4 regions of the Psychrobacillus sp. MER TA 171 genome follow, and region 2 is predicted to be linked to each of the others. Evidence: riboswitches for the same ligand, from Rfam matches in the RefSeq annotation. Region 2 holds a riboswitch; each other region holds the start of a gene.
The links. A riboswitch is a leader RNA that binds a small molecule or an ion and turns the genes downstream of it on or off. The one in region 2 is predicted to bind cobalamin.
Positions count from the first base shown of each region.

Region 1: another riboswitch for cobalamin. It lies ahead of M3627_RS05520 (hypothetical protein); the one in region 2 lies ahead of mmgD (citrate synthase).
Region 3: another riboswitch for cobalamin. It lies ahead of M3627_RS00075 (ABC transporter substrate-binding protein); the one in region 2 lies ahead of mmgD (citrate synthase).
Region 4: another riboswitch for cobalamin. It lies ahead of M3627_RS11365 (hypothetical protein); the one in region 2 lies ahead of mmgD (citrate synthase).

Region 1 is NZ_JAMAWN010000004.1:55,958-63,921, forward strand. It holds gene thrS (threonine--tRNA ligase) at 1-513, shown strand, start outside; gene M3627_RS05490 (GNAT family N-acetyltransferase) at 733-1,482, shown strand; gene M3627_RS05495 (DegV family protein) at 1,504-2,352, opposite strand; gene M3627_RS05500 (aminoglycoside adenylyltransferase domain-containing protein) at 2,495-3,292, shown strand; gene M3627_RS05505 (GNAT family N-acetyltransferase) at 3,295-3,801, shown strand; gene M3627_RS05510 (GerW family sporulation protein) at 3,814-4,206, shown strand; gene M3627_RS05515 (VanZ family protein) at 4,248-4,721, opposite strand; cobalamin riboswitch at 4,834-5,023, shown strand; gene M3627_RS05520 (hypothetical protein) at 5,194-5,733, shown strand; gene M3627_RS05525 (ABC transporter substrate-binding protein) at 5,737-6,675, shown strand; gene M3627_RS05530 (HAAS signaling domain-containing protein) at 6,798-7,043, shown strand; gene tatA (twin-arginine translocase TatA/TatE family subunit) at 7,353-7,559, opposite strand.
Region 2 is NZ_JAMAWN010000007.1:29,789-37,752, forward strand. It holds gene M3627_RS08380 (hypothetical protein) at 1-51, shown strand, start outside; gene M3627_RS08385 (hypothetical protein) at 551-850, shown strand; cobalamin riboswitch at 1,199-1,394, shown strand; gene mmgD (citrate synthase) at 1,678-2,808, shown strand; gene M3627_RS08395 (2-methylcitrate dehydratase) at 2,895-4,337, shown strand; gene prpB (methylisocitrate lyase) at 4,353-5,261, shown strand; gene M3627_RS08405 (acyl-CoA dehydrogenase family protein) at 5,318-7,039, shown strand; gene M3627_RS08410 (NAD(P)-dependent oxidoreductase) at 7,054-7,941, shown strand.
Region 3 is NZ_JAMAWN010000001.1:13,568-21,531, reverse strand. It holds gene M3627_RS00100 (bifunctional adenosylcobinamide kinase/adenosylcobinamide-phosphate guanylyltransferase) at 1-507, opposite strand, end outside; gene M3627_RS00095 (pyridoxal phosphate-dependent aminotransferase) at 480-1,556, opposite strand; gene cbiB (adenosylcobinamide-phosphate synthase CbiB) at 1,543-2,499, opposite strand; gene M3627_RS00085 (heme ABC transporter ATP-binding protein) at 2,501-3,970, opposite strand; gene M3627_RS00080 (iron ABC transporter permease) at 3,972-4,955, opposite strand; gene M3627_RS00075 (ABC transporter substrate-binding protein) at 4,960-5,913, opposite strand; cobalamin riboswitch at 6,035-6,176, opposite strand; gene M3627_RS00070 (DUF1963 domain-containing protein) at 6,832-7,512, opposite strand; partial or broken gene M3627_RS00065 (immunity protein Imm33 domain-containing protein) at 7,525-7,964, opposite strand, start outside.
Region 4 is NZ_JAMAWN010000010.1:110,509-118,472, reverse strand. It holds gene M3627_RS11395 (GTP-binding protein) at 1-1,223, opposite strand, end outside; gene M3627_RS11390 (metal ABC transporter permease) at 1,282-2,169, opposite strand; gene M3627_RS11385 (metal ABC transporter permease) at 2,162-3,055, opposite strand; gene M3627_RS11380 (metal ABC transporter ATP-binding protein) at 3,055-3,816, opposite strand; gene M3627_RS11375 (metal ABC transporter solute-binding protein, Zn/Mn family) at 3,828-4,745, opposite strand; gene M3627_RS11370 (hypothetical protein) at 5,037-5,213, shown strand; gene M3627_RS11365 (hypothetical protein) at 5,547-5,765, opposite strand; cobalamin riboswitch at 5,993-6,185, opposite strand; gene M3627_RS11360 (MFS transporter) at 6,289-7,518, shown strand; gene M3627_RS11355 (AraC family transcriptional regulator) at 7,568-7,964, opposite strand, start outside.

The DNA.
Region 1 (7,964 bases), on a different contig from region 2:
TACGGTCCTAAAATTGACTTTCATATACTCGATTCACTTGGACGTAGCTGGCAGTGTGGAACAGTTCAGCTTGATTTTCAAATGCCGGAAAAATTTAATTGCCAGTACGTCGATGAAAACAATCAACTACGTCGTCCTATCATGATTCACCGAGCAATATATGGTTCTATCGAACGTTTTATCGCGATTCTATTAGAACACTTTCAAGGTAATTTTCCACTTTGGCTAGCCCCGGTTCAAGTGAAGGTGTTGCCTATCGCAGACGCTCATCTAGCTTATGCGGAGGAAGTAAAGTCGCGGCTACAACAAGAAGGCTACCGGGTAGAAGTAGATGACCGCGTAGAAAAAATTGGATTGAAGATACGAGAGGCAGCCATGCAAAAACATCCGTATATGCTGATCATTGGTGACCAGGAAATGGAGAATCAAGTTGTTTCCGTTAGGAAGCATCGAGTAGGAAGCCTTGGTGATATTGGGATAGAAGCATTTATTGGACACCACCTGAGAGAGTAAAGTTGTTGTGGTAAGTGGATAGGATGACGGATTGTCGTAAAGTATCCGGTCATTGTAGTAATCGGAGGGTGGATTGTCGTAAACTTGCTGGAACTTGTGAGGGTATGGAGCGTCATGCGGTCAACCGAGCCATCGAATTGTAGTAGAGATCCTTTAGCACCATTAAAAAAGGATTTTATGGCCACCATCTCGAATAAACTCTCGATAGGAAGTGTCGCTATGGTTAAATGGTTTATCTTGTTTGGTGGAATAGTTTTATTAGGGATTAACTTTTATGCTGTCTATGACGTGTACCAGCCGAAAGTTGGTCCTATAGGAAGTGGAAGAATATCTATGTACTTTTGGATAAGCATTTTTATTAGTACCCTGTCAGGGATAATTGCCATATCTCAATTCTTTGTATTATTTGCCTATGATCAACGTAATAAAAATTTTCCTAGAATGGAAACGAAACGGTTTGTACTACGCCAGATAGAGCTGACCGATGCAGAAGAGGTATTCTATTATTTTTCTCAGTATGAGGTTATGAAGTACTATGATCTTGATGTCTTAAAGGATGTTAGTGAAGCAAGAAGAATAATAAAAAACTGGCAGACAAAATACCATAAAAACGAAGGCTTGCGTTGGGGAATAGCGACAAAGGAAGACAATAAGATTATTGGAAGCTGTGGGTTCCATAATTGGGAGAAAGAACATTTCAAAGCGGAAATCGGTTTTGAGGTTACGCCAGAATACTGGCGAAGCGGAGTGATGACGGAGGTTTTGCAGCCTATACTAACTTATGGCTTTGAAAAGATGGAGCTTCACAGAATAGAAGCCCTCTATGATCCCGACAATATGGCATCCAAAAAAACATTGGAAAAAGCAGGATTTATATATGAGGGTACATTAAGAGAATCTGCGTTTGAAAAAGGACAATTTTGTGATGCTTCCATTTGCTCTTTGTTAAAAAAGGAGTTTGCTAAATAGCAAACCCCTTTATAAATTATATTAATATCGAACCCAGCTCAGACCAATGGTACCTTCTCCCGCATGCACTCCTACACAGGCACTTAGTGGGATAACAATTACCTTAAGGTTAGGGAATTCCTGCAGGATTTCTTCTCTCCACGTTTGAGCATCCTTTTTGTTGTTGCAGTTGATTACTGCAACTTCTGGAACTTCTGCTATTTTCATATCTTTTCGAAGGCGTCCCATTACATAGTTTTTAGCTCTTTTAGTAGCACGTACTTTTTCTGTCGGGACGGTTTTTCCATTATCAAAGGAAATAACCACTTTTATATTTAATAGATTGCTAAGAAACGCTGCTGTGCCGGAAACGCGACCACTTTTATGAAGCTGAGTCAAGCTAGATGGAATGAAGGATAACTCAGAGTTATTTGTCATATTTTCTATATGAGCTACAACTTCCTCTACGCCTCGGCCTTCTTCTAACAAGCTTTTCCCAACCTCTAGCATTTTGACCATTGGATAAGAGCCTATTTTCGAGTCAATGGAATATACTTTGAAATTGGCCATTTTAGAAGCGGTTTGTGAGCTGTGGTAGGTGCCAGACAAACCGCTTGATGTATGGACGGCAACTGCACAATCATATCCTTCTGCTTTTAGGTCTTCATATAGTTGTACCATTTCACCAATTGGAGGCTGAGAGGTCTTTGGATGAACTTTAGCATTTCTTAATTTGTCATAGAATTCATCATGTGTCATATCAATCGTTTCTTTGAATGCACCCTCTTCAAAAACAATATTTAACGGTAAGACATGTATATTATGTTTTTCAATAAATGATTGTTCCAATAAAGCGGCAGTATCAGTGATCCAAGCAACTTTTTTATTCACAGTTGATAATCTCCTTAATAAAAATAATTTGTTAGCGATAATGTAACGCAGATGAATACATATCAATAGTGTTACTTGTCATGTTTTGTCGAAATTTCGGGAACTGGAACATATTTTGAACATATTTAGAGGAGGTGAAAGGTTGAAGTATTTATTACCGTATTCTCTACATAATTTAATGCAACTATATCTACAGCAATTAAATACACATTTGCCTATGAATTTAATAGAAGGAGTCTATTTGTATGGCTCCGTTGCTTTAGACGCTTTTGATGAGAAAAAGAGTGATATAGACTTTATCGTTTTATTAAATCGACAGGTAAATGAGAAAGAGATAGAAATGATAAAGGATCTTCATTTTCAATTGTCTAAAGAGGAATTAGGTTCTCGGATGGACGGTATGTATATCCAAGCAACTGACCTTAGTAAGGGGAACGAAACAATGCAACCTTATCCTTTTTGTGCGGATGGCGTTGTTAGAGTTGGGCATTGGGACATTAATCATGTGACTTGGTGGGTGTTAAAGGAGCATGGAATTACATTGCAGGGAACAGATATTCAAGAGTTAAAGATTTCTACTGAATGGGAGGACGTCTTAGGGACGTTAAAATACAATATTAATCAATATTGGTATGAGAAAACAAAAGAAATACCAGATTCAGTGACTGATGAAGTGGTGGAGGCTGTTACAGCTACTATTTGCAGAATTCTTTATTCACTCGAATATCAGCAGATCATTTCAAAAAAAGAAGCACTGAGAAAAGGGTTAAGTATGCTTCCAAATGTTTGGCATCCTTTAATACAAGAAGGGATGAGAATTCGTACATTAGAGCAATCTCCTTCGCTATTTGCAACAGAAAGCTCACGTGCAGAAGCTTGTCGAGATTTAATATTGTACGCACATGAACTTTGCAATGCACGCTATTTTCAGGAGGTATAGAAATGGAAATTAGAAGATTAATAGGTGATGATGCAGAGGCATATTGGCAGCTAAGGCTTGAGGCACTGCAAAATAACCCCGAAGCATTTGGTACTAGTTATGAAGAGGCTATTCAAAGAGAAAATCCAATTGAACGAGTAAGAAGCAATTTTCAAGTAAATGGGAATTATACGTTCGGCGCATTTGAGGGAGATAAATTAATCGGTATGGTTACTCTTTTACAGGAGAGTGGCTCAAAAATGAAGCATAGAGCAAATATATTTGCGATGTATGTTAGTCCACACGGGAGAAGAAAAGGTGCCGGTAAGTCCTTAATGGAGCAGGCGATTAAACAGGCAAGAGAAACTAATGAAATTGAAAAGATTAATCTCTCCGTAGTATCTAGTAATGAGTCTGCAAAAAATTTATACCTGCAGCTAGGATTTAAAGTATTTGGAACAGAAGAAATGGCTTTAAAGGAAAGAGATGTTTATTACGAGGAACATCATATGACCCTTATATTAAAATAAAGGAGAGATAGTATGGAGGAAAAGACAAGTAAACAAAAGGATAATACCAAGCTGCCTATGATACAAACACCAATACGTTCTATTTTTGAAAAGTTTTCTAGAGAAAAGGATGCTTCTTTAATATACGGGGACCCAATTATTATGGACAATAAACGGATTCTGCCAGTAGCCAAAGTGAACTACTTCGTAGGTGGAGGAGGAGGCGGTGGATTTACAGACGAGCAAAATGCTAGTGGTCAAGGAGAAGGAGCAGGTGGTGTATTTTCGATTAAACCAGTTGGAGTTTATGAAATCACCGAGGAAAATGTAAAATTCAAGCCTATACTTCCGATTAATCAATTACTTACTGTGTTCTCCATTATCACCTTAGGTCTTGCCTTCCTATTAAAGAAAAGTCGAAAATAAGTTCTTTAAATAGCTTAATAGAAAAACGCTACCTTTTAAATTTAGTGGGTAGCGTTTTTTCTATTCTTTAACCATTGAACAAGCGTTAGCAATAGCATGGCAAAAATTGCGCCACTTGTATCTAATAGAACATCCTGAAAGAGTGCAGATCGTCCACTCGTAAAGGATTGATGGAATTCATCTGCTGCTCCTAGAAAAAAGGTAATCAGTATGGCCAACAGCTTTCTGTACTTTTTTTTCGGTAAAGCAATATAAATGGCTAATCCAATCAAACCAAAATAAAAAAAGTGCGTTCCTTTTCTGATTAAAAATTCAACAAATGCATAGTAGCCACGTTCCTCGACAGAGACATAAAATCCCCAATATGGAATATGAAATAAAGACAAAAAGGATTCCAATGGCTTGTTGGGAAGCCAGTTTTTAAGCACAGCCTCTAAAGATTGCTGCTCGGAAGTTTGACCCGAAGCAATAAATACAAAGAGAATTAAAAGTAATAGTGGGATATATTTTTTCATATAAAAACAGTAGCATAAACTGAACAAGAAACAAACTAATTACTAGTTTTAACACTAGATAACCATTTCTATCCCAAAATGATACGCTATGGTACACTTACGATAAGTGAATAATTTATTGCAGGGAAAAGGTGCTGACTTGTCAGCTTAATTGGGAATTCGGTGAAAAACCGAAGCTGTATCCGCAACTGTAAATGCAGATGAAATAAGAAAAATACCACTGTCGGCTAGAAGTCGATGGGAAGGTTCTTAGAGTAAAATGATGCATGAGCCAGGAGACCAGCCTTTTCTTGAACGTATAAATACTCTTCGGAAGTTAAGGGGTTGTACGGCACGTGTCTATTTTTTCGATTGAATTTATAAAACGATAAATAGTATTGCGCCGCCCTTTTTGGGGTGGCGTTTTTTGTGCTGTAAGAGGTCGAGTATTGTATTGCATATGTTCACATTTACTAGGAAGGGAGGGGAAAAGGTGAAAAAGGACATGCGTTATATTTGTTATCCGTTTATGAGAGAGAAGCCTTCTACAGTAGACTTTGAGATTCGAACGGACTCACTGACGACACGTATCGGCTTGGCTGCTTCTTTAACAAAAGATATTCCAAGAGTATATGAGGACCTTATGTATTTGGCCCCGATGGCATACCACTTAAATGGGTCTGTCAGAGGGAAGCTCGCGATCCATGAAGAAGATTTACAAATCCTCAGCGATATGTACGATTCCTACGTAAGCGAAGTAGAAGGAAGAGTAGATATATTCGTACTTCCACAAGGTTCAACGGTTGCTTGTGAGTTGCACGTATGTCGAAGTGAAGCAAAAAAGTCGGTCAGAGCTTTACATAAAGTCTCTTTAGAAAGAGAAGTACCTGAGATTTTATTTGACTACACGCAGCTATTAGCAAATGTATTGTTTGCAATGGCGGTATATGTAAATAAGTATCATGGAGTTGACGAGATTCAATTTGTCAGTAAATCATATCCCATGAGAAAAAAGAAAGAATTGGGGGATTAACATATGAATAAACAATTAAGAAATTGGTTAGCGGTACTAATACTTTCTATCTTACTTGTAGGCTGCCAAGAGGCTGAAAAGAATACAGCTGTTGAAACAGATTCTGTACAAGAAGTAAAGGAATACACTGTAACGGACGATATGGGGAACGAAATTACATTTGAAGAAGTTCCCGACTCGGTTGTGTCTCTACAACCAAGCAACACAGAAATTCTATTTGCCCTTGGCGTGGGAGATAAAATAGTGGGAGCTACAGAGTATGATACCTATCCAGAAGAAGCACTGGAAATTGAAAGAATTTCCGATTCTATGAGCTTTAATGCAGAACGGATTTTAGAGATAAGCCCAGATGTAGTGATAGCGTATACCACCGGTTCTGAGGAAGAGCTTAAAGTGTTGGAAGATGCGGGTTTAGACGTTTTTGTCATTCAATCGGCACTGTCATTTGAAGACGTCTATGGTGATATTGAACAGTTGGCCGCAGTAATGGGAGTTGAGGATAAAGGAATAAACCTTGTTAACTCTATTAAAACTACTATTCAAAGTGTTGAGGACAAAGTATCGGGTGTAGCTAATCAGAAACAAGTTTATTTTGAGATAAGCCCCTCTCCTGAAATTTTTACAACTGGTAAAAATACGTTTCAACAAGAAGTTTTGAATAATGCTTCTGTTGTGAACATTTTTGGAGACCAAGAGGGATGGATTAAATTATCTGAGGAAGATGTCATTAAGAAAAATCCTCCGATTATCTTAACTACCGTAAATTATGTAGAAGATCCAATTGGTGAGATTAAGGCTCGTCCAGGCTGGAACCAGCTAGAGGCTGTACAAAACAACGCCATCTTCCAATTAGATTCGGACATAATGTCTCGCCCTGGTCCACGAATTGGTGAAGCTGTGGAACTAGTAGCCAAAACCGTTTATCCAGAATTATTTAAATAAAGTAAAGGATGGTCTCGTTTTGAGGAGGCCATCTTCTTTTATTTTAAAACAGGTACCTTGCAATGGATAATAGTGTTATGGTATAGTACTATTTAATGAATAGTACCGAGGAGGAGTTAGAAGTGACAGCAAACGTTTATATTGAGACATTAGAAAAACAGCTATATATTTTAAATGCTAAGGAGCGCCAAGCGGTTGTTCGAGATTTCCAAAAATATTTTTGTGACTTGTTAAGAGAGGGGAAATCCGAGCAAGCAATAATAGAATCATTAGGAGCACCATCGTATATAGCAAGGGAACTACTTAAGGCTTACTCCGAAGAGGAAATGATCGTAACAGAAGTGGCATATGAAAGTGCATATATATAAAATGCTACAAAGGCTAGTTACCCTTTGTAGCATGACTTCATTGACAAGTTTTAACTGGTTCATTGGGAATCCAAATTTTACAGTTTGAATCTGATAAATCCCCGTCTGTATAAACTTTCATCTCTGGTGTGTTGCCTATATCACTAACCCCTATCCCATCACACAAACTCCAAGAGGCCCTTTTATTTCTTCGTTATTTAAAGAAATAAAGAGCAACAAGCTTTTGTATAGATTCTTATAGACTGATATCTAGGAATGTATATTAACACATGCAAAAAGCCGCCTATTAGAATTTGGCGGCTTTTTGCATTAGATATTTTTTTTAGTTACTGTTTCTTTGTCTTCTATTTTAAATTCTTCTGCAACATCGTCTACTATATCTTTAGTTGAGCTTTTAAATTCTTTTAACGTCTCTCCAATTGCTCTACCCAATTGAGGTAATTTTTTCGGACCGAACACGATTAAAGCAATAATTAATATAATGATTAAACCTGGTATTCCGATATTTGGCATTATAATCTCTCCTATACTGTTTCTGTATATTCTCATGTGTTTTTTCAATAGTAGTTAATCATACATAAAATTGGTTGTTTTGTATCAATAACACATTATACTCCTACGTTTAAATTTGTAAATAATTTAGTGTTAAAAATAATCTAAGCGTTTTGAACTGGAAAAGTCTCTTCGTTATAAAAGTACCTTAATCCCTTCTGCAAAAATTTAATTATATAAATATAATCTTATCGTTTATTTATCCAGGAAATACTAATTAATTTATGCCCATAATACAAAGGTTTTTCTATTATTCTGCATTAATTATAAAAATTTAATGTTTTTTCAGAATAAAATTATATTTTTATAATCGAAATAAATATCTAGTTTTTAAGAAATAAAAGGAGTAGACTGTAAAACGGTTGTTTT
Region 2 (7,964 bases):
CTTGTAAGAGAAAATGGTATATTTCCAGATAAAACAGCTTTTGAGTCATAATAGACATAAAAAAACTTTGTTGGGGGTGGAGGGCACTGACTATAATTTTTGAGACAGGAATAAAACACCCTATCATGCAGCCAATTGACGGTATTGAACCCGCGATTGGCTGTTTGTTTTCGTTTGAATCATGGATTAAGTGAGTGATATTGTTGGTCTACCCCATTTAGTTCAGTGCAATTTTATTTATGTAGAATAGTGAGGTTTTTAATCTACGGTGGGGTTGCTACAAGAAGGATTAACGCAAAAACGCCGGAATATCGAGCAAAAAGGATGAATTAAAGGAAAAAGGGTAGTATTCAACCGAGTTGGAGAAAGGGATATCAGGAGATCCGAGCTTTCAATTATTAATTTATTAAAAAACAGATAGGAACAAATTGGATGGTTATGTTAAGATTTGAATAAGAATGTGAAGGTTTTCACTTAAACTAAAGATAATAACAAATACATTATTGATTATAATGAACTTGTAAAAGAGGAACTTACAAAAGAGGAATACATGCCGCAGTTTGGTACAAATGGAACTAGTACGTGGTATGCTACTTTAGGAAATAGTGAAACTTCCGGAAAGCATTATTTGGTTGGAGCGGGTACTAGTACGCAGTTTTCAACTTATGGGCCAGCTGAGCAAAGAAGGATGATAGTTTATGATCCGAACTGGAATATAATATCTACAGTTAAGGGTAACGAAGGTGGCATTGTTATGGTTACAAAGGCAAGAGTAACTGGTGAACATCGCTTTTATCTTCAAAACATGAGTGCATCAAGTAATTTCTATAGATGTGAAGTAAAATTTTAATACATTATCAGACAAAAGGCGTCCAAAAGAAATTTGGATGCTTTTTGTATTTAATGAATAAATATACATATTTTTTATAGTGAACTGTACAAGGACAAGAATCTTCATTCACTTTAATAAAAAGATAGTAGATGCTACATAGGTATTTTTCGTTATTTAGTATGAATGTTCTTGTCCTAAGTAAATGGAAGTTGTTGATGTGGCTTTGAAATAAATTAGATAATTTACAATAAAGATTGATCATTTATAATCTAAATTTAGTGTTTTCATTTTTTAAATAGAAAATATTAAAATGCCTTAAAAAATATTGCAAATTTTAAGAATATTTGATATGTTGAAATAGAAAATTGAATAGGTGTAGAAATAGGTGCCGCTTAGTATTGACTATTCGGCTTAATAGGGAAGTTCGGTTAGAGTCCGACGCTGTCCCGCAACTGTATATGGGAGCGATTCGAAAAAGCCACTGTTTTCTTAAAGAGAAGATGGGAAGGTACGAAAAGCGATGATCATAAGCCAGGAGACCTGCCTATTTTAGCATGCATCAATACCTACGAGGATAGGGGGTGTTAAGTGCGAGAGTTATGGGCGTGTTTTCTTATTAAACATGTTTATTAAAGTATTCCTTCGTGTCTTAACAACTTCTTAAAAGAAGTTGTTTTTTTATTGTTTATTTTTTTAAACAATCGAATTGAAAATGAGGATTATTTTCTTTCACTAGCATATTTGTTTGTGGAAACATGAAAAACTTAAGCGAAAAGAGTAATTTTATAGCTTTTTGTAAGGGCTTTCAAGTGCTAAAAATGTAAATGGGGATGGGAGGAAGAGAAATGGAAACCGAAACCGAACAGAAATATTATCCTGGCCTCGACGGTGTAGTCGCGGCGGAAACGGAAATTTCGTTTCTAGATACAGTACAAGGCGAAATTGTTATTCAAGGATATGATCTAATTGAGTTATCGAAGACAAGCCAATATTTAGATATTGTTCACCTTTTACTAGAAGGGGAAATTCCAAATACAGTAGAAAAAGTTGCTTTGGAAGAAGTATTAAAAGGTGAATATGATGTACCAAAGGAAATATTAGATATCTTTACGCTATTACCTAGCAATACTCATCCAATGGACGCTTTGCGTACGGGGCTTTCTTCTCTTGCAGGGTTTGATCAAGAAATCGATGATTGCACGGTGGAAGCAAATTTGAAAAAGGCATACAAACTATTGGGAAAGGTTCCTAATCTAGTTGCAAATAGCTATAGAGTCATCCAGAAAGAAGATGTAATAGCACCTCTTCGAGAATTGTCGTATAGTGCAAACTTTTTTTATATGCTAACAGGGAAAAAACCTACCCCCTTAGAAGAAAAGATATTTGACCGTTCGCTTGTTTTATATAGTGAGCATGAGATGCCCAACTCGACCTTTACAGCAAGAGTGATCGCCTCCACAAAATCCGACATGTACGGAGCACTCACTGGCGCAGTGGCTTCCTTGAAAGGTAATTTGCATGGTGGAGCAAACGAAGCAGTCATGTACATGTTGTTAGAAGCAAAAACGGTAGCGGAATTTGAAAAAGTGCTTAAAGCAAAACTAGCAAATAAAGATCGAATTATGGGATTTGGTCACCGAGTTTATATGAAAAAAATGGATCCTAGAGCGACTATTATGAAAGATGCTTTACGTCAATTGTGTGAGGTAAAGGGAGATGATCTTCTTTATCAAATGTGTGAAGCTGGGGAAAGAATAATGGAAAGAGAAAAAGGTATCTACCCAAATCTTGACTATTATGCAGCACCCGTATATTGGATGCTTGGTATTCCGATTCCTCTATATACACCAATTTTCTTTAGTTCTAGAACAATAGGATTATGCGCACATGTTATGGAACAGCATGCACATAATCGATTATTCCGTCCAAGAGTGCATTATACAGGCGAGCGACGCGCCATTATTATCAACCAATAGACAAATAGTAGCTTAAGCACGCCGCCAAGTGGATGTTCTGCAAAACATCCACTACAATTTTAAACTAATATCATCAGGAAGGAAAGATGAACTTGTTATATATAAATGATCGAACGAAGACGGATAGTTTACTAGAGGAAATAGCGGATTATGTTTTGCATAAGGACATAGTAAGCACCGAAGCTTTTCAAACAGCCCAGTACGTATTATTAGACACGGTTGGATGCGGTATTCTCGCACTCAATTACCCGGAATGCACAAAGCTATTAGGTCCTGTTGTGCCAGGAACGGTTGTTCCTAATGGATCTAGAGTACCGGGTACCTCCTTTGTACTTGATCCAGTAAAAGGGGCTTTTAATATTGGGTGTATGATCAGATGGCTAGATTTTAATGATACATGGTTAGCAGCAGAGTGGGGGCATCCATCAGATAATCTTGGAGGGATTCTTGCAGTTGCTGACTATTTATCTAGAAAAAATTTAGCAGAAGGAAAAGAACCACTAACTGTACAAGAAGTTTTAGAAATGATGATAAAAGCACATGAAATACAAGGCGTTCTTGCCCTAGAAAACAGTTTAAATCGGGTTGGTCTAGATCATGTTTTATTCGTCAAAATTGCTACTACCGCTGTTGTAACTAAAATGCTTGGAGGCTCAAAAGAAGAGATTGTTAATGCTTTATCCAATGCATGGCTTGATAATTCTAGTCTAAGAACATATAGACACGCTCCTAATACTGGCTCACGTAAATCATGGGCTGCAGGCGATGCAACAAGCCGTGGAGTATATTTAGCAATGATGGCAATGAAAGGCGAAATGGGTTATCCTACGGCTCTATCAGCACCAGGCTGGGGCTTCCAAGATGTCTTATTTAATAAACAAGAGTTGAAGCTTGGAAGAAATCTAGATTCCTATGTAATGGAACATGTCTTATTTAAAGTTTCATATCCTGCAGAATTTCATGCGCAGACCGCAGCAGAGTGTGCGGTTAAGTTGCATCCACTAGTGAAAGAACGTTTTGAGGAAATTGAGCGGGTTACAATTACTACGCATGAGTCTGCAATTCGAATTATCGATAAGACTGGACCTCTTCATAATCCGGCTGACCGAGACCATTGTTTACAATATATTACCGCAATCGGTCTTTTGAAAGGGACTATAACGGCAGAGCATTATGAAGAAGAAACGGCTTCAGATCCTTTAATCGATCAACTAAGAAATAAGATGGAAGTAGTAGAAAGCAAACAATACAGTCAAGATTATCTCGATCCGAGCAAGCGCTCGATCGCCAATGCTATTCAAATTTATTTCAAAGATGGAACTTCGACGGAAAAGGTAGAATGTGAGTATCCTTTAGGACATCGCTTCCGTAGAGAGGAAGCTTTTCCAAAAATCAAGGAAAAATTTTCTTTCAATATACAGTCTCATTACACAAAAAAAAAGCTACAAAAAATGGAAGAGGTTTGTTACGACTATAAAGCGTTAGCAGAAATGAACGTAAATGAATTTATGGAGCTGTTTCTACTTTAAAAGGAGGAATTTAAAATGGCTTGGATAGTAGATCAAGACTCTACTCAAAAAGAACTCGCGGAACAATTTCGTACTTTAATAGCAGATGGAAAAATTTTACAAATTCCTGGAAGTCATGATGCGATGGCTGGATTAATCGCCAAAGAGGTTGGCTTTTCTGCATTATATTTATCTGGAGCTGCTTACACAGCTAGTAAAGGATTACCGGATTTAGGGATAGTTACATCTACGGAAGTGGCTGAGCGTGCAAAGGATATTATTCGTGCAACGAACCTTCCTTTATTAGTCGATATTGATACGGGATTTGGTGGAATATTGAATGCTGCGAGAACTGCTAAGGAGATGCTAGAATCTAGAGTTGCTGCAGTTCAAATAGAGGATCAGCAGCTCCCTAAAAAATGTGGACATTTAAATGGGAAGCAGCTTACTTCAACAGAAGAGATGGTACAGAAGATTCAAGTGATCAAGGAGGTTGCCCCTTCTTTAGTAGTCGTTGCTCGTACAGATGCACGAGGAGTGGAAGGTTTAGAAGCGGCCATTGAAAGAGCAACTGCATATGTGGAGGCTGGAGCGGATGCTATTTTCCCAGAAGCACTTAAATCGGAGGAAGAATTCCGTAAGTTTTCGAATAGAATATCCGTTCCATTGCTTGCAAACATGACTGAATTTGGGCAGACTCCTTACTATACAGCGGAACAGTTTGAGGAAATGGGCTACAAAATGGTCATCTATCCAGTTACATCCCTTAGAGTAGCAGCAAAGGCTTATGAAACAGTTTTTCATTTGATCAAAGAACGCGGCTCTCAAAAAGTAGGATTATCTAGTATGCAAACAAGAAGCGAATTATACGAAACGATTTCGTATTACAAATTTGAAGAATTAGACAAGGCTATCTCTAAAACTGTACTAACCACTCAACAATAAAGACTAGGATAAAGCTGTTGAAACAGCTTTATCTTCATTAAGTTAGGAGGCTTAGGATGGAAAAACAATTGGTCCATGTGCAGAACCTCTTTTCTCTAGAAAAAGAAACGCATGCTAATTTATTCACTCCAGAAGATTTCACGGAAGAAGATCATCTCATAGCAAAAACGACGGAGTCATTTATTAAACAAGATGTGATTCCTCACTTATCGCAGTTTGAACAGCATAACTATGCTACGACAAGTGAGTTGTTTAAAAAAGCGGGTGATTTAGGATTGCTAAGTATCGAAGTCCCAGAATCATATGGTGGTTTATCGTTAAACAAAAAAACTGCAGGATTGGTCGCAGAAAAAATGGGTCAAAGTGGTTCTTTCAGTGTTTCGTTTAATATTCATGTAGGAGTTGGAACACTTCCGTATGTCTATTTTGGGACTGCAGAACAAAAGGAAAAGTATTTACCAAAGCTTGCTTCTGGTCAATGGATCGGAGCCTATGCCCTAACCGAGCCGAGTGCTGGTTCTGATGCTTTAAGCTTAAAAACGACAGCTAATTTACAGAATGATGGAACATGGTTGTTAAATGGAGAAAAACAATGGATAACGAATGCAAAAGTTGCAGATGTATTCGTTGTATTTGCGAAAACAGTAGATGGGGTCACTGCTTTTATTGTAGAAAAATCCTTGCAAGGCGTATCAACGGGACCTGAAGAAAAGAAAATGGGGATTAAAGGTTCATCCACAGCAACTCTTATTCTAGATAATGTATCTGTTCCAAGTGAAAATATGCTAGGTGTAAGGGGAAAAGGTCATCAAGTCGCGCTCAACATCTTAAATATGGCACGTCTCAAACTTGCTTTTGCGAATATCGGTACTGCAAAGCAAGCAACCCAACTTTCGATCCAGTATGTAAATGAACGAAAACAATTCAACAAACATTTATCTAACTTTACGATGATTCAAGAAAAAATAGCTAATATGGTCATCTCTATATATGGTGCAGAAAGTGCTGCTTACCGTACAGCTCACTGTATAGACGAAGCTTTGGAATCAATCGAAAGTGATCAAGAGATTCCTGCATTATTAGCCAATTTTGCAATTGAATGTGCATTAAATAAGATTAATAGCTCCGAAATATTAGATGAAATTGTAGATGAGGCGGTACAAATTCATGGAGGTAATGGCTTTATGCAAGAATATCCAGTCGAGAGCCTTTACCGAGATGCGAGGATTAGCCGTATTTTTGAAGGAACAAATGAAATAAATCGTTTAACTATTGCTAAATTAATATTAAAAAAACAGCAAGAACTTATTTCAACTGTTCCACTTGTTGGGAGTGAATCCCCGTCCAGCTCAAACCGAAATTTCCGATATATTGTTCTATCACTAGAGCTGCTACACGACGTTCTGAAAGCCTTCTCGGAAACTACTTTAAACTTAGAGCGAGAACAAGAATACTTACGACTTCTAGCTGATATGACAAAGGACATTTATGTAATGGAGTCATCCTATTTAAGATTAGAAAAATATATAAACAATAAAGAGAGCAATAAAGAGGAAACAATCCACCAATTAGTTACCGGCATCATCTGTGAGGAGGGTTACCGGAAAATAGAAACTGCTGCTATTACGATACTTACCTCATTAGAAATAGATGAGCAATTACAGGTGGTTATGCTACAACAAATAAAAAAACTGTCCGTACCACTATACAGCAATCTGTTTATAAAGAAACGGAAAATTGCAGAAGTAATGATAAAGCATGGTCGATATTTCATATGAATGGGAGTGTTCTAATGAAAAAGATAGGCTTTGTAGGGCTAGGAAACATGGGGTTACCTATGTCTCACAATTTGATCGCATCTAATTTTGATGTGTACGGAGTTGATTTGAACAAAGAAGCTTTACTTCTTTTTGAGAAAAATGGTGGAAAAGTAGGCTATACGATTGCGCAATTGGCAAACAGCTGTGACGTTATTTTTACGAGTCTTCCGTCCAATGGTGCTGTGGAAGCAATCTATTTGGGCGACCAGGGACTCATCGAGCACGCTCATCCAAACATCCTATTAATCGATACAAGCACTGTTTCTCCCGAACTTAATATAAAAATTGAACAAAGCGCTAAGCAAAAAGGTGTAGATTTTCTTGCAGCACCTGTTAGTGGCGGGGTTATTGGTGCCATTAATAAAACGCTCACATTCATGGTTGGTGGCTCGAAGGATGCTTTTGAAAGAGCATTGCCAATCATTAACGTACTAGGAGAAAACATATTTCATGTTAGTGAAAAGATTGATAGTGGCACTGCTACAAAACTGATCAATAATTTACTAATTGGCTTCTACACGGCTGGAGTGAGTGAGGCGCTTACCCTTGCGAAAGAAAGTCAACTAGATTTAGATAAATTGTTTGATATGCTAAATGTCAGCTATGGTCAAAGCCGAATATACGAACGAAATTATAAGAGTTTCATAGCAAATGATGATTATGCACCAGGATTTGCACTCAATCTATTAAAAAAGGATATGGGTTTTGCATTAGAGCTTGCGGATAAAAACCATATCGATTTACCGATAAGTAAAATACTTTACGAAATGTATGAAGAAGCAGAAAAAAGTGGATTTGGGGAACAGGATATGTCAGTCCTCTATAAAAAAGTTAGTGCACAAACACCATCCATTCATTAACGATTGGTAAGACTCCCACTTCA
Region 3 (7,964 bases), on a different contig from region 2:
ATACTCCATTTCGTATGCAACATCGGCTTTAGCAACTAACTTTTGATGAATACGACCAATCCACTGCTGATAGAGAAGCACACTTTCATAGCTAGAAAGTTGTTCATCTAGCACTTCATTGGATACAACGACCATGACCTTTACCTTTTCTAACAATCGGTCGATTGTTTCAAATAGCCTCTTTTCCACCTTTTCCATGTCACTAACATAAAGCTCGTTTGCTAGCCAAGTCGTGACACAGTCCCAAAGGATTCCATCTGTTTCCTTGATTGCTGGCACTAGTTTCTCCAAATATCTCGGTTGCTCAATCGTAATCCAGTTTACCGGATAATTTTCCCGATCTCTTTGGTGATGTGCAATTCTTTGTTCCATTTCTCTGTCTGTTGCTACACCTGAAGCAACGTATATATTACGAGGAGCCTGCTCGTTCATCAGGTATTGCTCCGCAAAGTGGCTTTTCCCGCTCCGCACTCCCCCTGTTATAAAGACAAGCTTTCCTCGAACCATGTGGTCAACTCCTTTTTCAAGTACTGCATGTCATCTTCTTTCTTCATCCCTACTCTAAACCAATTACCATCTAGTCCTTTAAAGTTTTCCGTATGTCGGAGCACGCAGCCTTTAGCTAGTAAATATTCAAAAAAATCCTTCGACTGAACAGGGTCGGGAAGCTGAAAGCAAAGAAAATTTGTTTGAGATGGTAGCACTCTACAATTAAGCCCCTCTAAAAATTGGGTGAAGTCCGTTCGTGCCTTTCGCGCAAAATGAATAGCATGCTGTCTATACTCCTCTTCCTTGAAGCACTGTGCACCAATCGTAGTTGCCAATGCATTACTATTCCAGTGAGGCAGCCTTGAACGAATATCATCTATTGTTGCTTTCCCCGCTACTGCATAGCCAAGTCGTAGCCCTGGAATTGCATACATCTTAGTCATTGAACGGACAACGATAACATTAGGAAAATCACTTAAATACGGAATAAAAGATTCCTGTTCCTCTATAAAATCTAGGAAAGCCTCGTCCAACACTAAATCACAAACATGCCTTTTTGCAGCAGTCGCTATCTGTATGATTTCCTCTAAGGGAACCAGGTAGCCTGTAGGATTATTTGGTCTGCACATATACAGAACATCTGCGTTTTCTACGGCGCTAAGCACCTCATTCATCGGCAGCGAACTTATTGCTATAATCTCCTTGATTACTGCCCCATATGGTCTGATCGTAGCCTCGTATTCAGAGAATGTCGGATGAATTATCACTACTTTTTTATGCTGATAGCGAATGGCAATGCTTGCAAATATCTCAGCTGCACCATTGCCAATGAGTATTTGTTTTAAGCTCACACCATGATACATTGCAGCCGCGCTTAGGAATGGCTCTCCATAGGGATCTGGATATTTCGTTATTAGATTTGCATAGGATTCCCACTGCTCCCTCACAAAATTGGGGGGACCTAGTGGATTCACATTTTCGCTAAAATCAATGACCATCTCAGGTATTGGAATGTTTAGACGTTGATATAATTGGTGAGCATTTGCTCCGTGGCTAGGTAACGACAAGTATTAAACCTCCTATCCCCGTCATTCCAAACCAGAAAAGAAAGACGGCTGTGTGTAAATGGGAAATCGCTCCTAATATATGTCTTGCACTTAAAGGAACCTTACGAATTCCCATCAATGCACGATTGGAAACGACTCCTTTATATGTATTTCTTCCGCCTAACTGTATGCCTAATTGATAGGCCGTGGATGCTTCTAAAAAGCCACTATTGGGACTCGGATGCTTCTTAGCATCCATCCACCAGCCCTTCATTCTCTCCTTCAAGGGAATGTCAGTTTCCTTTCTTCCTCCCAGCATAATGGCCAACCCAGTTAATCGACTCGGGATATAATTCGCAACATCATCTAACTTTGCTGCTGTATAACCAAACTCCTCGTACTGTTCATTTTTATAACCAACCATGGAATCTAAAGTATTGATTGCTTTATATGCCCACAGACCAGGAGCGCCAAATAAGAAGGCAAAAAATAGAGGTGCAGTAACTCCATCACTTATATTCTCAGAGACGGTTTCTACTACCCCTCTAGTTATTTCCTCCTCGTCCAAATATTCCGTGTCTCTTCCTACAATCCATGAAAGCTTAACCCTTGCATTAGGTAAATCCCCCTCTATCAAAGGCTTGTATACATCCATTGCAGCGTTCTTCAAGCTTTTTTGGGCGAGGCCAGAAGCAATAAGTATACTTTCTAGCGCAATTCCTAAAACAATATGAATAGAATAAGCAACGGTTACAAGCACTAGAGCAATGCTAAATGATATGCCCACTATAACTAGGACTAGGATCAGCCCTTTAAGCTTCCTCTTACTACCTTTGTTTAATTGCTTGGTTAGCCATGAAATAAACGTGCCGATCCAGCGGACTGGATGAGGCCAATTAGGAGGATCTCCTATTAATCGATCTAGCAGAAGACCAATTGCTATTGCTATCATATGAGATGCCATCTTACACCCATCCCTTTGCCTTTTTATATATCTGAATAGCCTCCACTGTACATTCAAATACGCCTTGCCCAATCTTTTTACCGATCTCTGTTATAGGACCTGCGTATTCAATAGAAGTGCCTTTTTGTGTAGCAGCAATTAGGACGCTATCTGTCGAGGTACCGGTCGCAAGTGTACCAGTTCTTGAATCCCTCACTTGTTCATGAGCCATCGCTTTCGTTTTAGCCTCCGTTGCAGTGATAACTGATTGAATAAATGCCTCCTCTGCTAGCTCACCATTAATAACAATCCATGTATTGATCGTACCTACAGAAGGAAACATTTCAACCTCATGCGCTCTAGAGACATCCACTGCATTTCCAACCCCCGCAGTTACCATTACGACTAGATTACCAAGAGGTGTTTTGTACTCTTTTATGATAGCGTCCGTAGTTTTGACCGCTGTCATCATACCTACCGTATCTGCCTCTGATAATCCTTCGGTAGCAAGGTATTCTATCATTTCCTCCTGAACGTTATCACAATGGTAGCTCGCATCCACTCTTCGATTGACAAAGTTTCTATACCAGCCACTTCCTGCATTAATGACTGCAGATGACCACGTCTTTAATTGATTTTCTGCTCGGAAGAGAACATAATCATCCGTTACTTGAAAATTGGACACTGTAATTGGTTTATCGTCTTGTTTTTCCTTTACGTCTGGCAAAATGGTTATTTGTGGTTTAGGACGTTCTGGATGAGGACTAGTGCTAACTCTGGCTTCATAAACCGTTTCCACTAAACTCTTTTTTACTACCTCATGCGGTTCTCCAATTACTTTAATCCTCCCTTGGTCCATCAATAAAAGCCTGTCACAGTAAAGCGATGCAAGGTTAATATCATGAAAAATGCTTATAACCGTAATACCATTCTCAATTGCTTGTGTCTTAATCGTATCTAGAAGTTGTTTTTGATGAGCAATATCCAAGTGATTGGTCGGCTCATCTAACAGCAATATGGGAGCCTGCTGAGCCAATGCCTGTGCTACAAACACCCGCTGCTGTTCTCCTCCTGATAGAAGCTCTAGTAAATGCTTTTCATATTTGTCGATAGCAGTCAGCCTCATTGCTTCCTGTGTCGCTACCTCGTCCTCTTGCGACCATGTTGAAAACCAGCCCGACTGGTGAGGGTAACGACCGAGTGAAACCGTATCTCGAACGGTATGTGAAAAAGCTTGATTGTGCAGCTGCGGCAAAACGGCCAGCCTTTTCGCAAGCTCCTTTGAGGAATAGGATTTTAGTTGCTTACCTTCAATCAATACTTCTCCCGTTGCAGGGGTAAGTATGCCACTCATCAATTTTAAAAGGGTAGATTTCCCGCTGCCGTTTGGACCTAATATTCCTAGCATCTCTCCTTTAGATACCTGGAAGGATACGTCATGCACGACTAGTTTTTGATTGTAACCACCAGAAATGTTTTTGATCTCTAGCATGCTAAGCAGCTCCTTTTTTACGTTGTCGGAAGAAGATAAATGCAAATACTGGTGCACCTATAAAGGCAGTGATGACACCTATTGGTAGCTCTGTTGGAGATATAATGGTACGTGACACCAAGTCACAAATGATTAATAACGAAGCTCCGTTTATGAAGCTTAAGGGAAGAACATGCCGGTTATCGGAGCCAAATAGCAGCCTCGTCATATGAGGCACTACGAGTCCGACAAATCCAATGGTTCCCGAAACAGCTACAGCGGTCCCGGTAAGCATGGACCCTCCTATTAGAATCATCATTTTACGTTTCTTCACTTCCACACCTAAATGCTGTGCCCGTTCTTCTCCAAAGAGCATTGCATTTAGCTCCCTACGGTTCAACCATAATAAAAGTGAACCAATTATTATAAACGGCAATGCCATTTGAACATAGCTCCAGCCACGCATAGAGACACTTCCAAGTAACCAACCGATAATTTGTCTCAGCTCTTCCCCTGTTAATGCAATCATTAAGGAAATGACTGAGCCGAGAAACGAGCTAAAGATAATGCCTGTTAAAATAATAGTTTCCATTTTCATCGCTCGATCAACAAGCTTCGCAAAGGATATGACGATCAGCATAGTGATTAACGCCCCTGCCATACTGAAAACAGGCAAGGTGAACATTCCTAAAAAAGGTACTGATATTCCAAAAAAGAGTGTAGCCACTGCACCAACTGATGCTCCGGACGACACTCCCAATGTATAAGGATCGGCTAGCGGATTTTTAAGCAGACTTTGAAAAGCTGCTCCCGCTATTGCCAGGGATGCTCCGACTAATCCTGCGAGTATAACTCGCGGCATGCGAATCTTCCAGACGATATTTGTTGCAATCGCATCTGTACCCGTATCCCATAAAGTACTGATCGGTACCTTTACAGATCCGACCGACACACCTAGCCAAATGGCTACGATTAACGTAGCCAGTGACAAGATATAACCGATCATTGATTTACTCACTAAATGCCTCCGGATAAATAGCCTTAGCCACTTCCTCTAGGCCTTCTACTAAACGTGGACCTGGACGACTCGTTGCATCCTCATCCACTTGTACCACCTCATCGTTTTGAATGGCAGTCACTGTGTCAAAGCCATCACGCTGCTTCACCTTTTCTACAATTCCTTCCACGTAGTCATAGGTGATTAACATTACATCTGGGTTACGGCTTACTATTTCCTCTGGGTTAACTTGAAACCAGCCATCTTGATCGGCCATAATGTTTTCTGCATTGACCATCGTCAAAATTTCTTGCATAAATGTCCCATTACCAGGAGTATAGATTTCTGGTACATCGGAAGTTTCTACGAATACTGTTTTCTTTGTCTCTACTTTTGCAACTTTTTCTTGAATTTCATCAACCTTTGCCTTCATATCCTCTATAACGGCTTGTGATTCCTCATATTTCCCCGTTGCTCGGCCAATTTGTTCAATAGTTGTATAGGTTAAGTTAAAATCCTTTGCATCCTGTACAACATATACCTTTACACCAGCATCTCGAAGCTGCTGTAATCCTGACTCTGCCATTGAAACAATGGATTCATGAGCGAATACGATATCCGGACTTAAAGAGATAATTTTTTCAATGTTATACTCCATGCCACCAATTTTTTCTTTTTCTAAGGCTTCCTTAGGGTAGCTCTCATAATCATTTACACCGATAATTTCATCATCTAGCCCTAAAGCAAATAGAATTTCCGTGTTACTCGGAATCATAGATATAATGGATGTCGGAGCTTCCTCTAGCGTAATTTCTTGTCCTACTGCATCCGTCAGTGTAAGTGGGAATGCCGTTTCTGAGTTACCAATTTCTTGGCTACTTTCTTTTTCTGTTGGAAGTGTCTCTTGCTCATTACAACCACCTAAAATCAGCAAGGTCATTCCAATAATTAACCACAGTTTCTTCATCCTTTATTCCTCCTAAATATAGACAACAAAAAATCCCCCATCCTAGGATGAGAGATAGATAGGTATAAATCAGCCACGAAAAACCGAAAGCGGACCTACACCAGACCTATCCGCGTAGGTAATGGGTGTGTACGTAAAGGCAGGTTTTCTGGCTTATGATGCATATGCATCACTTACAGTGGCGGGACCGCGCTGGACTTTAACCAGCTTCCCTTTTAACTCTAGTAACCGATAACTAGAGCACCTTTAAGCAAATGTTATTCTATTGTTTCTTGCATTTATTATACCTTATATTTAGATGTTGTCGAGTTGAAGTCGGTATTTGAAAAAGCATACATTTTATACATTTCAACAATACGAACGATTAATAAAGAATATTGAAGTTTATATGCTTTTAAATGTGGAAAGTAGAATAGATTTCCGCTCTGGCGGACGCTTTCCGCGGGGGGGAGCGATAAGCCCTCACCCATCGCTTACGCGCGTGGCTGTGAGGTCTTATCGCTCCGCCTGCCACTTCAATCAATAATTAGAAAAGGTTCATGGTTGATTGGTAAAGACTTCTTTATAATATATAAAACACAACTTTAACCTTAAAAAAGCTTAATATAGTAGTTTTTCATCGCGATTTTTTGTTTTCATCATTGTTTTTTTCAATCGTTTCTCGTACTTCTTTTAGTATTTTTTCGTTGCTTTTGATTGTTCTCGTGCTGTTTTCAGGATATTTGGTTTATTTTCTTCTTTCCATCCAGTCAAAAAGAACACCCTCTCTTAGTTGTGTACAACTGAAATTCGCTCCATCTTCTTAATATATCTAAAAACAAAGGGAATAATTGAATCAAAACATTTTGAGATAAATAATAATATAAAAAAACTTTTACTGAAATGAGCTTTAATCCATTACTACTTTTTTACCTGCTATTAATAAAAATCACAGTATACAATCCAATCTTGTTTGCGTTGATTAAAGAAAAAATAAAAACTACCACTATCAACTATATTGAATTGTGCCTTCGGATCGGAGCTTATTTGAAAAACAAATGGATATTCTTCACCGTATGAAACTCCACTCTGTGTATAAGTGGGGTACCCACCGATCTTATGCATAGGATAGATATCCTCCACGATGTCATCGTAATATTCAATATCCTCCTCCAATTCAAGACGTAAAATCTCATCTTGGACTTCCGTTTCTATATCTTCAGAATCCCAGGCAGGAGTATCGTTCTTAACCAATCTTGGCTGTAACGGAAAAGACTTTATCCTCGCAGATTGGTTATTTATTTTTTGTAATCCATTGAAGCTTGTATAGCAATTGATAATAAAAAAAGGCGCTAGGTTATCATCATTTAAATGATCATATACATTAAAGTCCATATAAATGGTGATTAGTTGAATATTTTCCAATTCCTCCGGTACGTAAGGGAGATTGTTTAAAAAAATTGTACTTAAAGGCTCGTACTGTGAAGGTATATTTTCTTCTTTTCCCCACATGACCTTTCCAATCCAGCTCTCTCCTAATTCTTCCGTTGGTCGATAACCACCCGTCTCAAAAATGGTAGCTTGCTTAAATAGTACTTTTTTTAATTGAGCAATGTTCATATAAATCCCCTCCTAAGCTAAGTAAGACTCCCAATCGTAATCTTCTATTTTATAGAAGACACCGTGGTCATTTCTTTCATATGCACATAGAGGTGGCTCATCAATAAAAGATAGAACAGAGTCATCTATATTTAAAATTACACCTATGGATATATACTGGAAATTATCAGAATTACTTAAAAATCTATCGTCTTCGTAACCACTTAAAACAGACCAACCAGAATCTTGACCATCTTTTGGATCGTCTTTTAACATAAAATTAAATTCTTCTCTCTAAAACATCGTTGCTTACAATTATTTTCGTATCAAAATAATAATCCCATTTAGAAGCATTTGGATCATTATACTCAGTGTCACATATATGCTCTGCACGAAATGAAATTTCTTGTCCAATTTTTAATTCACTTATATTGAATGGGTCGTTTGAAAGAACTCCCTTAAAGTTTTCCATA
Region 4 (7,964 bases), on a different contig from region 2:
TCCTCAATAGTTTCTTTATATAAAATTTTAGGTTCCCCAAACGTCACATCCATTTGGAAACGCTCTTTAACGATTTGAGCGAGTACCTCGAGCTGAATGACCCCCATAACGTGTACGTGTACCTCTTGAAAATACTCATCCCAAAAAACTTGTAGAGAAGGGTCCTCCGCGTCTAAAAGTCTGAAAGATTTTAGTACTTCTTTAACATGTATAGAAGGATCAAAGACGACGTTTGATTTTAAGGTAGGTATTAAATCGAAATGGGTCTTATGATGAATAGCACCAATTGTATCTCCAATAGAGGCAACTGTTAATCCTGTCACAGCTACTAGTTCACCTGCTTTTACCTCATCTATTGTTTTAAATTTGCTGCCACTATATTGACGTATCTGAGTTATCTTCTCTAATGCGTCTCCGATAGTTACCTCATCTCTTACTTTCAGCTTTCCACTTAACAACTTTAGAAAGGTTACGCGATTACCACTTTCGTCGTGACGAATCCTGTATACCTGAGCGGTAAAATTTTGGCTGGAGTTATAGTTTGTTTCCGTAAGTTTATCAATAGCTTCCAAAAACTCTGATACTCCAATATCCTTTAAGGCTGATCCGAATGCACAAGGAAATACGTCACATTCCTTAATCATTTGCTTGAACTTTGTTGTCCATAGCTGTTCAGTGAACCCATTATCCATGTAGGCTTCTAAAAGAGCCTCATCTCGCTCAGCAATAAATTCAATTAATTCCTCCGTATAGCCAGTAGTTAGGTGGCAAGCATCCTTACTTAGACTTGCTTTAATCTCCTGGAGAACTGCAGTAGGATTACTATCTTCGTAATCGATTTTGTTGATAAAAAAGAAGGTAGGTATTTTATGCTTGCGGAGCAACTGCCAAACTGTCTCAGTATGTCCTTCGACTCCATCTACAGCACTTATTAATACAATGGCATAGTCCATAACCTGAATAGCACGTTCCATTTCCGGAGAAAAATCAACGTGACCAGGAGTATCAATAATATAATAAGTGGAGTTATTATAGGAAAAGACACCCTGGTCAGCAAAGATGGTGATGCCTCTATCTTTCTCTATCGTATGACTATCAAGGAAGGAGTCCTTATGATCGACCCTACCCCGTTGTCTTATTGAGTTTGTATGAAAGAGCAACTGCTCCGAAAATGTAGTTTTCCCTGCATCAACATGTGCTAGAATTCCAATTGTTTTATGCATGTTATCACCTTTTGTTTTGTCCTTCCTTGTATTATAACAAACGAAAGGGGAGAGAGTACTATCTAGAAAGTGCTTTTAAACCATTTCCTCGGCGTCGCTTAACTGCTTTTGAAACCAAGCCATCATGAGGCTTAAATAAAAATACAAGCATGAATAGCACACCAATCATCGCTGCCATCATACCAGCGATGGAGGTGTTCCAAAGCTTTGCTAAGTAGTATCCAGTAATAGCTGCAGTGGTACCGAATGTCATACTCCAAATAATCATTCCTCTTACACTTTTACTCATTAAATAGGCTGTAGCAGCAGGTCCAATAAGCATAGCAACTACTAAAACTGCACCCACACTATCAAATGCAGCGACAGTAGTAAGGGAGACAAGAGTCATGTAAGAGTAATGCATACCAATAATAGGCACGCCTATTGATAAAGCGAAAACAGGATCAAACGTAGACAATTTAATCTCTTTATAAAATAAAATAAGGAAAGCGATATTAAGTAATAGTACAAACATTAGCATCCAAACTGCTTTAGGCATTTCAATGCCTAAAATACTCCATGTATCCCAAGGGACAAATGCAATTTCCCCCATCAGCACATGTTCCACATCTAAATGTACATTGCCAGCGAATAAGGTGATTAGTAATACGCCTAAGGCAAAAAGAGAAGTGAAAACTACTCCAATAGCGGCATCCTCTTGCAATCCACCTGATTGAAGGAGTTGCACTAGAAAGGTAGTCAGTAAACCAGCAAGGGCAGCCCCAATTAGCATCCAAGCCCCGTTTAAGGATTGGGTAATCATAAAGGCCACTACAATTCCAAATAATACTGTATGACTTATAGCATCAGCTATCATGGCTGTCTTTCTAAGAATAAGGAAAACGCCTGTTAAGCCACACGTTATTCCTACAAGCGATCCGGTTAATAAAACCCAAAACTCATTCATGGGTAGTCACCTCATTTACAATGCGTTGTCTTTTAAACGCACGCTTTTTATGAAGCTTAGAAATAAGCCCTCTATTAGGTGCAACAAAGTAGGATAGGCTAAACAGAGTAGCTGCTACTAAGACGATAATAGGACCAGTAGACAAACCTGTGCGGAGAGAGCTTATCATAGTTCCTAATGCTCCAGAGAGTGCTCCAAAAAAAGCACTAGTCACCAAAATTATACCTAGATGGCTAGACCAAAACCTTGCTGCAGCTGCTGGGATGATGAGCATGGCTGCCATTAAAATAACGCCTACTGCCTGAATACCGGTTACGATTGTCAGAACTGTTAAAGCCGTCAATAGAATGCGCAGCCGCTCCACTGGTAAGCCAATACCCTTTGCGAAAATAGGATCAAAAATCATAAGCTTCCATTCCTTAAAGAAAAGCAAGCACATGAGGATGATTAATATAGCGCTGCTAGACAACCAAATGAGATCACTTTTTGCCATTGTTGCAGCCTTTCCAAAGATAAAATCATTTAACCCACTTTGGTTGCCAGTACCACTCTGATTAACGATTGTTATTAAAACAATACCAATGCCAAAAAATACAGAGAGGACAAGCCCAATTGCAGCATCCGCCTTTAGCTTGGAGTGACTGACAAACCATTGAATCATATAAACAGAAAGGGCTGCTGTTATAGCAGCACCTAGCATAAGGATAGGCAAATCTTTTTTCTCAAAAATAAGGTATGCGAGAGCAATGCCAGGAAGTGCTGCATGTGCTGCAGCATCTCCGACTAAGCTTTGCTTTTGGAGAAAGGCAAACGTTCCATTTAAACCTGCTGCTATCCCTAAAAGAATAGCTCCTGCGAGTACCCAAAGAAGGTTACCTGTCAACATTAGTTTTTCACCTCTTCAGCAGTCTTCCCTGAACTTGCTTGGTCCATGAAGAATAATTTCCCACCATATGCTTCCTGTAGGTTTTCTGGTGTGAATGTATGAACGGTAGGACCAGAGGCTATAATCGTTTGATTTAGTAAAACAATCCAATCAAAATAATCAGCTGCTGTCTGCAGGTCATGATGAACTACAAAGACTGATTTTCCTTGAGATTTTAACTCTTTTAAAATAGAAATTATAGTCCGCTCTGTGGCTGCGTCTACTCCCACAAAAGGTTCATCCATAAAGTAAACCTCTGCCTCTTGAGCGAGAGCCCTAGCCAGGAAGACACGCTGTTGTTGTCCGCCAGATAGTTGACCGATGGAACGATCTGCGAAAGCTTCCATTCCCACATTCTTTAAGCAGCTTAAAGCTATTTCCTTATCCTTAGCAGATGGTCTTTTAATAGAGCGAATATGACCGTATCTTCCCATTAAGACAACGTCTAAAGCATTAGTTGGGAAGTCCCAATCTACTGCATTTCTTTGAGGGACATACCCTACAAGGAGATCTTTTGGATTAAGCGGTTGCTCTAATATAGAAACGGTCCCTGTTTTATTGGGAAGCTGATTTAACACCGCTTTAATCAGTGTAGATTTTCCAGCTCCGTTTGGCCCAATAATCCCAGTAATCTGTCCCTTAGGAATAGTTAGGTTAATTTCACTTAGAACTATCTTTTCCTCATAAGCTACAGATAAATCCTTTACCTGTAATGCGTTCATTTTGCTACCTCCTATTTGAGTGAATCAACTATTGTGTTGACATTATGCTTATACATCCCTATATAAGTTCCTTCCTCTGTTCCTTCAGCACCCATGGCATCCGAGTAGAGCTCTCCTCCAATTTGTATCGTGTGTCCTTTTTCCTTTGCACCTTCAATGACAGCATTCATCGCTTTATCGGATACGCTGGATTCAATAAATACCGCTTTAATATTCTGCTCTACTAAAAAGTTTACGACGTTCTGTATATCCTTTAATCCATACTCGGCATCAGTGCTAAGACCTTGTAAACCTCTGACTTCCATTCCATTACTTTCACCAAAGTAGTTAAATGCATCATGAGCAGTAACAAGTACACGCTGCTCATCAGCTATTTCATTAATACGTTCCTTCGTCCAATCGTTTAAAGTGTCTAATTCCTTAAAGAACTCTGCCTCATTTTCTTTAAACTGTTCCTCGCTAGAGTTAAATTCCTTAGTAAGTGATTTGGTTATCTCGTGGGTAGCCACCTTCCAAAGTTCGATATCGAACCAAATATGTGGATCAAATAATTCCGGATGCTCCTCATCATTTAATAGTCTCTCTTTTGGGACTGACTCCCCAATTGCTACAACAGTTTTTTCTTTCTTCATTTTCTCGAAAATGTCGCTCATCTTTCCTTCAAGCTCTAGACCGTTATAAAAAATCATGTCAGCATCCTCTAATATTTGTAAGTCTCCTTGAGTCGCCTTATAAAGATGTGGATCTACTCCTGGTCCCATCAAGGATTTAACTTCTACCATATCCCCGGCTATCGTCTTTACGGCATCAGCAACCTGACCTGTAGTTGTAACTACTAGTGGTTTATCAGCTTCCGCCTTTCCATTGTTTTGGTCATTACATCCAGCCAATAAAACTACAGCAAAAAATAATAAAAATAATTTTTTCATTTACTACACTCCTTTTCCTTTGTTATAAATTATTTCCTCAGGGAAACTTTTAGAATAAAAAAATATAAATTTCTTAAAAGATAATTATTTTCCCTTAGGAAACATTTGTTCATTAGGTTAACTCATCTTTTTAGAATTGTCAAATTAATTTATGCAAAATTGGAAAAAATGTGATTGTCTATTTTTATGAGTTAGAGTGGTAGAAATTTAATTAGGCTAAACTGAAATTTTCGTATGTCTTTATGTCAAAGTGCTATACTGTATAAACAATGATAGTGGGGAGGTAATGTAATGCAATATTCAAAATCTAAAATGGAAGAGCTTGTTAAGTTCAGTCCTGATTTAGCTAAAAGATTAAAGGAAGTAATGAAGGAGCATGATTTAGAAAAAAGCTTTGCTCTGAAGGCTTTGTATCATTCAGAGGTTAAAGATGGCGGTAAATATCAAAGGGATTATCAAGATCTATAGGAATTAGCGAACCAAATGACTAACGTCATTGGTTCGCTTTTTTAAAAGAGTCAATTTCATAATTCTATTTTAAAAAGCCAAACATGAACAATTAGTAAAAACAGTGATTTATATATGCTTTTATATGTGTAGAAGCAGAATTGATTTCCGCGCCAACCCGACGCTTTCTCGCGGGGTGAGCGATAAGCCATCACCCATCGCTTGCGCGCGTGGTTGTGATGTCTTATCTGTCTCCCTCATCTCGCTGGAGTCGCCGCCTGTCGCTACAATTAATACGGTTCGTGTTAATTGGTAAAGCTCTATTTATGAAATTGACTGACATATGTATTCTATTTATTCCTGCTCTATTCCAGCAATCTCTTGTTTAATCTGACGGTGTGCAACATTTAAGTGGTGAAGAAAAAGATTTCTTTCTTCTATACTCCATACTGAGTTAAGCTCAATTTCTTTTTTCATTTCCTCAAAGGTAGACTGTAGAGATATCGAGGTACTTGCAACCTGGTTTGTCATTAATACTTGCTTAAATTGCTCCATAAAAATCTCTTTTCTCATTTCCAAAATCCTTTCGTTTTTAACATAAAAAGCATCCTCTTTTTTATAAAAGAGGATGCTTGGTTAGTATGATTTAATAGTCAGTACGCTAGGAAACAAATAAAAACCACGATTAAATAAGGAGTCTGTTCGCTCCAGTGGATTTTAGTATGTCTTTTCGTACGGCAGTATTTTCAAGCTTTGCTTGTCATAGTTACACTTAGCACCTCCTATCCTCGTAGGGTCGTGGTGTGTACTTGAAATAGGCAGGTCTCCTGGCTCATGGTCATCGCGTTACCTTCCTTCCCGTAGTATCCATACATACAGTGGTTTATAAAGTATTGCTCACATTTACAGTTGCGGGACAGCGTCGGTCTTTCACCGAACTTCCCTTTTAAGTTCTTTTGCAATTAAAAGAACACCTAAATCTACACATTATTTAATTGTTCTTTCACTATAACATAAAAAAAGTTAGTCAATATAGCAAATTTGGATAAGTCGTGGACTGCTTCTCTTTTTATAATCAAGTGGAGAGGTGAGGTAAATGAGTAGTTTAAAGGACCCATATCGGCTGTATATTTATATTTGCTTTCTATCGCAATTATTTTTTACTTTTATATTTACAGTCAGTTTGTTGTATCAAGTAAGCGTTGTTAAGCTGGATCCGTTGCAACTAGTTTTAGTGGGAACTGTGTTGGAGATAACCGTATTTCTCTTTGAGATTCCAACTAGTATCGTGTCTGATTTAAAGAGCCGGAAGCTATCCGTTATCATTGGTTACTTTCTAATAGGAGTTGGTTTTTTATTAGAGGGCTTGTTTCCTTTTTTTATTACGGTTTTATTGGCTCAAGTGGCATGGGGGATAGGGTATACCTTTACTAGCGGGTCATTGCAAGCCTGGATAGCTGATGAAATAGGAGAAGAAAAGGCCTCATCTGCATATATGAGAGGAGCTAAGGCTGGTAACCTTGGCCAATTAGTTGCCATTCCGTTAAGCGTATTAATCGGCTCCTACCTAATCCATCTACCGATTATAGTAGGAGGATTATGTATGATTGGTTTAGCTGTTTTACTAATATTCTTTATGCAAGAGAATCATTTTAAACCTTTGAAAAGAAGCGAAACAGTTGGTGCATGGGAGACAATGAAGGAGAACTTAGATAAAATCATTCTTTTCTCCAGAACTAGCTTTATACTTCGTATGCTATTTCTAATCGCTCTGTTTATAGGTTTTTATAGTGAAGGTTTCGATCGTCTGTGGCTTCCTCATCTATTAGAAATGGCTGAAATAACTACCTTGTCCAATGAACGACTGGTGCTATTAACTGGAGGAATTCAATTAGTTGTCGTGCTGCTGTCATATATGTTGCTTCACTTTTTAAATAAAAGTACGATTTATCAAGAATTGCACCGAATATATATCGCTCTTTTTATTGGTTGCTCCAGTATAGTGGTAGCATTAATAGGCTTTGCATTTTCGAGCTATATTATTGGTTTGTTTATTTGCTATGTAATAATCCAAGTTAGTCGGAAGGTAATGTCCCCATTAGAGGACATTTGGTTAAATAAAATCATACCAGACTCTTCTACTCGGGCAACATTTTTCTCTGTAAAAGGGCAGGTGGATGCAGTTGGGCAAATAAGCGGTGGACCTGTTATTGGGTATATTGCCACAACCCTTACTATTAAGACTGCAATTATAGTAAGTGCGCTTATTTTAAGTCCAGTTCTATTTTTTTACCGTTCTCTTCTAAAGAAGGGTGTGCAGAAATAGTGGTAATTCGAAAAAAAGCAGTAGCTTATCTATTAAATTAAAGTTTCTATCATTTTTCTTTAATAGGAAGGTAAATCTCCATATAAACTTTGTCGTACTCCCAATCATGGCAGTGTTCATCATAATATTCAAAGTCATAGCTGTCTTCATCGACTTCATATTGGGAATCAGGTAGCCAGTCTTCTAAAATATATTGCCAAGTACCTTTGATAGAGGAAACAAATTGCTCTACCGGTACAAGAGGTGTTTTGAAAACTGCATAAGTGGTGGCCTTAACGGTAAATTTAAGGATTCCTTCAGGTACTGTTGTGCCCTCTTCAAAATTCACCGCAAATAAATAGGTGAAATGATCTTCTGACTCTGGTGCACTAAGATTAAAACAATATTCTCCGTGCTTTTTAGGTGTTAAGAGGTTATATAGAGTAGTTTCAATGGATTCCTCAGAG